Regions from separate parts of the Paenibacillus sp. SEL1 genome, predicted to be linked through region 1. Evidence: riboswitches for the same ligand, from Rfam matches in the RefSeq annotation. Region 1 holds a riboswitch; the other holds the start of a gene.
The links. A riboswitch is a leader RNA that binds a small molecule or an ion and turns the genes downstream of it on or off. The one in region 1 is predicted to bind glycine.
Positions count from the first base shown of each region.

Region 2: it holds a riboswitch for glycine, as region 1 does, so the genes downstream of both, gcvT (glycine cleavage system aminomethyltransferase GcvT) here and ACYCSE_RS03055 (alanine/glycine:cation symporter family protein) in region 1, are expected to answer to the same signal.

Region 1 covers NZ_CM137723.1:674,811-678,494, forward strand. The annotation lists gene ACYCSE_RS03050 (iron-containing alcohol dehydrogenase) at 1-552, shown strand, start outside; gene ACYCSE_RS03055 (alanine/glycine:cation symporter family protein) at 610-2,028, opposite strand; glycine riboswitch at 2,188-2,282, opposite strand; glycine riboswitch at 2,301-2,377, opposite strand; partial or broken gene ACYCSE_RS03060 (glycoside hydrolase family 1 protein) at 2,543-3,174, opposite strand; gene ACYCSE_RS03065 (LacI family DNA-binding transcriptional regulator) at 3,311-3,684, shown strand, end outside.
Region 2 covers NZ_CM137723.1:513,735-517,418, forward strand. The annotation lists gene ACYCSE_RS02310 (PTS mannitol transporter subunit IICB) at 1-37, opposite strand, end outside; gene gcvH (glycine cleavage system protein GcvH) at 415-813, opposite strand; glycine riboswitch at 1,208-1,306, shown strand; gene gcvT (glycine cleavage system aminomethyltransferase GcvT) at 1,483-2,583, shown strand; gene gcvPA (aminomethyl-transferring glycine dehydrogenase subunit GcvPA) at 2,709-3,684, shown strand, end outside.

The DNA of each region.
Region 1 (3,684 bases):
AAAAATACACCGTTGCAAGATCGTATGTGCTTTTCCGTGCTGCAAACCGTGATCGAAACTGCACCTAAACTGCTAGAGGATTTGCACAACTACGAGCATCGTGAAACGATTTTATATGCCGGAACGATTGCTCTTAACGGAACACTGCAAATGGGCTACTTCGGGGACTGGGCTTCGCATACGATTGAACATGCATTATCCGCTGTATATGATATTCCTCATGCTGGCGGTCTGGCAATTCTGTTTCCCAACTGGATGAGACATACAGTGGATCAGGATGCTGCACGCATGAAGCGGCTGATGCTCAGCATGTTTGACTTAGACACCGTAGGTAAAACAGATAGAGAAATCGCCTTGGAAGGTATTGACCGTCTTAGTGCATTCTGGACAAGTCTCGGTGCCCCTTCTACGCTGGCCGATTACAATATTAATGATGAGCAATTGGAAAAAATCGCGGACATTGCAGACCGTGAAATGGAGTACGGAGGATTTGGTAATTATAAAAAGCTGAATCAAGAAGATATTTTAGCTATTTTGCGTGCATCGTTGTAACATTCAAAAGGGAGTGTCCTCAAGCCTGTGATGGCTGAGGGCACTCCCTTTTGGAATTTATGAATTAACCGTTTGTCCCTTTTCTTCTACTTGAATAGCAGCCCCTACATTGGCACCTGCAAGAATGCCCTTTTTCTTATTAGGATACAGAGAATCCATATAGGTTCGGGTTTCTGCAACTACGATTCCCGATAAGCCAAGCAGTGCAATCAGATTCGGGAAAGCCATCATTGCGTTAAAGATATCTGCCAGCAGCCAAATGGCTTCCAACTTGATGAACGCACCTCCTGCTACAAGTGCGATGAACAGATAACGGTATGGTTTAATCCATTTGACACCCAGTAAATATTCAACACAACGTTCTCCGTAGTAATTCCAGCCAAGTATCGTTGTGAACGCAAATAAAATAAGGCTAATCGTCACGAGCTCTGCACCAGCCGGAAAGGCACTGGAAAACGCATGCTGGGTCATCAGACCTCCATCGTCATTTCCACTCCATATTCCCGTAACCAGCAACGTAAATCCCGTCAGATTACAAATAATCATCGTATCAATAAATACGCCTGTCATGGATATCAGCCCTTGTTCTGCAGGCCATTTCGTCTTAGCAGCTGCTGCTGCAATTGGCGCACTTCCCAAACCGGCTTCATTAGCAAAAATACCTCTGGCAACTCCGCTTCGCATCGCCAACATAATCGTCGCTCCGGCAAATCCACCCGTTGCAGATGTGGTCGAGAAGGCCCCTTGTAATACTAAAGCAATCGCATGAGGAAGCTCTCCTGCAAACTTAATGAGTACAATTAAGCAAACTACGATATAGAGCCCCGACATGAATGGAACAATCTTTGTGGATACCTTGGCAATACTTTTGAGTCCTCCAATCGTAACAACAGCCGTTAACACGGAAATAATGATCGCTGTAACTACCGTTGGCACTCCAAAGCTACTTTCCGTCGAAGAAACGATAGCCTTTACTTGCGGAAAAGTACCGATTCCAAATAGGGCTACAAGAACACCAGAAAAGGCAAACAACATCGCCAGCGGCTTGAAACGGCGGCCAAGTCCGTTTTCAATATAATACATCGGACCACCCGAAAATTGTCCGTTCCGGTCTTTAACACGGTATTTAACGGATAATAATCCTTCCGCATATTTGGTTGCCATCCCGAAAAAAGCTGCAACCAGCATCCAGAATAATGAACCGGGCCCACCCAGCTTGATTGCTGTCGCCACGCCAACAATACTTCCTGTACCTACAGTAGCTGCCAGTGCCGTACTCAATGCTCCGAAGCTGCTTACATCTCCACTACCTTCGTCCGGCGCTTTACCAATTAGCTTGAGCGCCAAAGGCAATCGAATAACCTGAAGCAGCTTCAAACGGATCGTTAGCCACAACCCCGTGCCCATTACGAGAATAAGAAGCGGCGCTCCCCATATCCAGCTGTCAATCGTTTCTAATACATGTACCAAATTCATTTCAACCCGCTCCTCCAGCATATTAGAAAACAAAAAAGAGTCAAATCAGCTGATTCGACTCCTGGAGAGGTTAAAGGCACGAAAAAATACAACCATCTTGTGCAGGTTACTACCTCTAATAGCTCATAAAAAAGCCTAGGGTATTCCCTGTCACAGGTTATTCGCGTCTCTGTCCTTTTGCCTGAGAGTTTAAGCAGATGTTCTCTGCGGTGCACCTTCGGCGCCCAATTAAGGGTCTCTCCAGAGTTCTGTCCGTTTACGGTCCCCGCTTGTTGCTGTAATCAGCCTAAGCACCTGAGAGTTTTGCCCCTTCGGTCGGAACTTTCGTTCCATCTCCCGCAAACATCAACCAGACATATGAAATTTTTATTCATTATACAGAAAACTTTCAGCTTATTACAAGTGAAAAGTTTGTGAAGCCCTCTGAAATATTATTATGTCTATCAAAAAAGCGGGTACAGCAAATTTCATCCTTAGGATGTCTTCTGCTATATCCGCCCGAGATGATATGGAATTACAATTCTTCACCATTGGTTGCTATCACATTTTTATACCAGTTAAATGAGTCCTTTTTGGAGCGTTTGAGCGTTCCGTTACCGTCATCATCCAGATCAACGTAAATAAATCCGTAGCGCTTGGACATTTCAGAAGTAGACATGCTCACAAGGTCGATAGGACCCCAGCTGGTGTAGCCAAGCAGATCAACACCGTCGGCAATCGCTTCCTTTATTTGGGCAATATGCTGACGCAAGTAATCAATGCGATACGTGTCATGCACAAAGGTCAATAACCACACCGCCACCGGTGAACGGGCTCATGGTCATTACATTGATTTCATTAAAGGTCAGCCAGTATTTTTACTTTATCCTTATAGCGTGTAAACACCGTTTCGGCATAATTTACGTAATGCTGTATGACTTCACGTCCCAGCCAACCATTATACTTCTGAGTCAGACCTAGCGGTGTTTCATAATGTGACAATGTTACCAGCGGTTCAATACCATACTTGCGCAGCTCATCAAATACATTGTCGTAGAATTGCAATCCTGCTTCATTCGGCTCGGCATCATAGCCATTCGGGAAAATCCGCGACCAGTGGATGGACATACGAAATACTTTAAAGCCCATTTCAGCGAACAATGCAACCTAACGATAACCGTTCTCCTTTGAAATGCATTGACAGATACTTTAAAATAGACGTAATGCCTTCATAAGTCATCCTAATCGTTGTAACGCGTTTCATGTCAAGAATTTATTTTTTTCTTATGTGAGGAGAAGCACCATGTCGAATCTTGATCAAATTGCAAAACTGGCGGGCTTTTCCAAAGCTACGGTATCCAGAGTATTAAATCAGTCCCCCCATGTTAGTCACGAAACAAGAACTAAAATTTTGAAAATCATGCAGGAATTAGATTATGTTCCTAATCGAAATGCCATTTCTCTATCTAAGGGTCAGACGCTTCAGATCGGTATCATTACTTCAACTATTAATGAAATTGTTCTCGCTTTTCTGGACAGCTTTGTGGAAGTAGCGGGCCAATATGAATTTCAAACCATTATTTATACTTCGGGAGAAGACAAAAAGAAAGAGCTTCAAGCCTTTGAGGATTTAAAAAGAAAAAGAGTCGATGCGCTGGTCATCATTTCCTGCGTGAA
Region 2 (3,684 bases), 160 kb from region 1:
CTCCTTTTGAACTTGGCTTTGCGTCCAATGTACTCATATTCAAATCCTCCTTGTAGGTAAGCATCACTACCTTTTCTTAAAATTCATACTAAATGACAGCGCTATCTTCATCAACGAAATGAAAACGTACTTTCGTCATGAACGTTGATGACAACATTTAAATTTAAATTATCCGAGAAGGTATTATACCTGCATAATTCTTCTTAATATGACCTGTAGCTATAGAAAATAGTCGAAAAACCGTGCTGGATTATGTATGATTCTTACTATAGGGACAACCCTCTACATCAGAATAAAACACGTAATTACGTCTGAAAAAAGACAAAAAAATAGCCGCTATGTCAAATCATAGCGACTGTTGTATACAAAAATCAGCAGACAAATAACACTCTTATTCCATACTACATTGCTCCATTACTGCTCATCGGAAATCAACTGCTCGTATTGATCCGCAGACAGTAGCTTGCCCAATGCTTCCTCCACATCTTTACCCATCTCTACTTCGATCATCCAACCTTTTTCATAGGGAGATTCATTCACTAGCTCAGGCGTACTTTCCAGCGCTTCATTCACTTTTAATACGGTTCCCGTCACCGGAGCAAAAAGGTCGGATACCGTCTTCACCGATTCAATCGTACCGATCTCCGCTCCCTGCTCAATCGTTACTCCCACCTCAGGTAATTCTACAAAAACAATATCACCCAGTTGATGCTGTGCAAAGTCTGTAATACCAATCCGCAACGTCCCATCCGCTGTGCGCTGAACCCACTCATGTTCGTCTGTATACCAAAGTTGCTGCTTTACTTCACTCATCCTGTTCCCCTCACTTCCATATGAATAAAATCGCTTTTGCTCACCTGTATTAGACAGGTTAAGATTATGACAACAAGAACACTCATGTCAATAATACTAACAAAAATACTTCATATCACCTCATATGGCGTACTATATAAAAATATGATAGCTTATAACAAACGCTTACATATCCTTATTTATATATTAAATGTTTTTTCTATTGTTTTTGATGACATTTTTATTGACATTTTGAATGAATTTGCGTATTAATGGGTTATAGCAAATGCTTTGGGAAACACCCCGACAACTGCAAACGCGGATGAACGCGGAGGGAGAGACTGCTAAAAAGATTCGCATAGCTGTTGCGGCTTATGAAACATAAGTTCACGCGAATCGGATCAAGTTGTTATCTGCAAAGCCAGGTAATATACTGTTGATCCCGAAGGTAGCGCCGAAGGAGTAAGCCTGCATTGCAGGTGAATCTCTCAGGCAAAAGGACCTCTGCCGGACGCATCTCTGGAGAGCATTCGCTATTGGAGCGGATCACCCAAGGGGAAACCCGGTACATACCGGGGTAACTTTCTGGTATCAAGGACAGAGCTGAAAAAAGAGTGTAGACTGCCGTCTATACGTTTTTTTCGGCCTGTCTTTTTTGTTTAGCCGATCACACCGGATAGGAGTGGAAAAATGACTAATTTGCGAAAAACACCGCTATATTCGTCCTACGGGACGCAGTCTGGGGTTCGTTGTATTGACTTTGGCGGCTGGGAGCTCCCCGTTCAGTTTAGCGGCATTCAAAAGGAGCATGAGGCCGTCCGGCAACGTGCGGGTTTATTCGATGTATCGCATATGGGCGAATTTTTGGTTGAAGGCAAAGAGGCCGAAGCTTTTCTGCAAAGGATGACCACGAATGATGTCAGCCAGTTGGAACCAGGTCAGGCACAATATTCACTCCTGTGTTACCCCGATGGAGGGGTAGTAGACGACCTGCTTGTTTACTGCAAAGGACCGGAGCGCTACATGCTCGTTGTGAACGCCTCTAACATCGATAAGGATTGGGATTGGCTAATTCGCCATATGCCTGCATCCGTTCACATGGAGAATGTGTCTGATGCGATAGCATTGCTGGCGTTGCAAGGACCGGAAGCAGCACGTATTGCCGCAGCCGTGGCAGATACGGACATTACGAATCTGGCATCTTTCCGCTTCCATGAGAATGTGCCATTGTTCGGAGCAAAAGCACTCGTCTCACGAACCGGATATACGGGTGAAGACGGTTTTGAATTTTACGTACCTGCCGCGGAAGCAACAGCCATATGGGAGGGTTTGCTTCGTTCCGGTGAGTCGTATGGGCTGATTCCCGCTGGACTTGGTGCTCGGGATACCCTACGCTTTGAGGCACGGTTGCCGCTGTACGGACAGGAGTTATCTGCCACGATTTCACCACTCGAAGCCGGTCTAGGGTTCTTCGTCAAGCTGAATAAAGGAGATTTTATCGGTAGAGAAGCACTGCAACGTCAGAAAGATCAAGGGATTCCTCGCAAATTGATCGGGCTGGAAATGATGGATCGCGGTATCCCACGCGCCCATTACCCGGTATTCGCAGAAGGACAACACATCGGTGAGGTCACAACGGGGACTCAGTCGCCCACCTTGAAGCGTAATCTCGGCCTCGCCTTGGTAGACAGTCGTTTTAGCGCCCTCTCCACACCGCTGGAGGTTGAGATTCGTGGCAAACGCCTGCGTGCCGAGGTGGTGGCAGCCCCCTTTTATAAACGTCCGCGCTGATCTTAAACTCTCTTCATTTCAATAAAGCAAACATGTCAGATATGAACTTCTGGGTTTTCCATCTCACACTTTTTTATTAGCTAATTTACGATTTAAATTTTGCTTTTCGAAAGGAGCCAGAACCTATGAAGCAGCATCGTTATCTCCCTATGACTGAACAGGATCAAACCGAAATGCTGCGTGTGGTCGGCATTTCATCCATCGATGATTTATTCAGTGACATTCCAGAGGCCATTCGATATCAAGGGGAACTCCCTCTTTCTTCTCGACTCGACGAGAGAGCCTTAACCCGCCACTTGGCCGAGCTGGCTGGACACAACGCCAATACAGACACACATGCCAGCTTTCTTGGCGCAGGAATTTATGATCATCATATTCCGTCTGTCATCCAGCACATCACTTCACGCTCGGAATTCTATACAGCCTACACCCCCTATCAGCCGGAAGTAAGCCAAGGCGAGCTACAAGCCATTTTCGAATTTCAGTCGTATATTTGCGAATTGACGGGCATGGCTGTAGCTAATGCCAGCATGTACGACGGAGCGACTGCACTGGCGGAAGCGGGCTCACTGTCCGCCGCAGCTACCCGCCGTAAACAGCTTATCGTATCAAGGTCCGTCCATCCGGAGGCACGTCAGGTATTGGCAGCCTATGCACGCGGATTGGATTTGGACATCGTGGAAATCGGCTGTTCGGACGGCGTAACGGATGCTAATGCGTTAGCGGCGGCCGTATCAGAACAGACCGCGGCTGTTTTAGTCCAAAGCCCCAACTTTTTCGGAGCCGTGGAAAACCTGAAGCCGATGGCTGATCTCATCCATGCGCACAAAGGTCTTTTGGTCGTCAGCGCCAACCCACTGGCACTTGGCTTGCTGGAGACACCCGGCAAACAGGGCGCGGATATTGTGGTAGGAGATGCGCAGCCACTTGGCATCTCCTCTTCTCTCGGCGGTCCGACCTGTGGATACTTTGCCGTTTCTCAGGCACATATGCGCCGTATCCCCGGCCGTATTGTGGGTCAGACCACTGACCGTAACGGTAAACGCGGCTTCGTGCTGACCTTGCAAGCGCGGGAACAGCATATCCGCCGCGAAAAGGCCA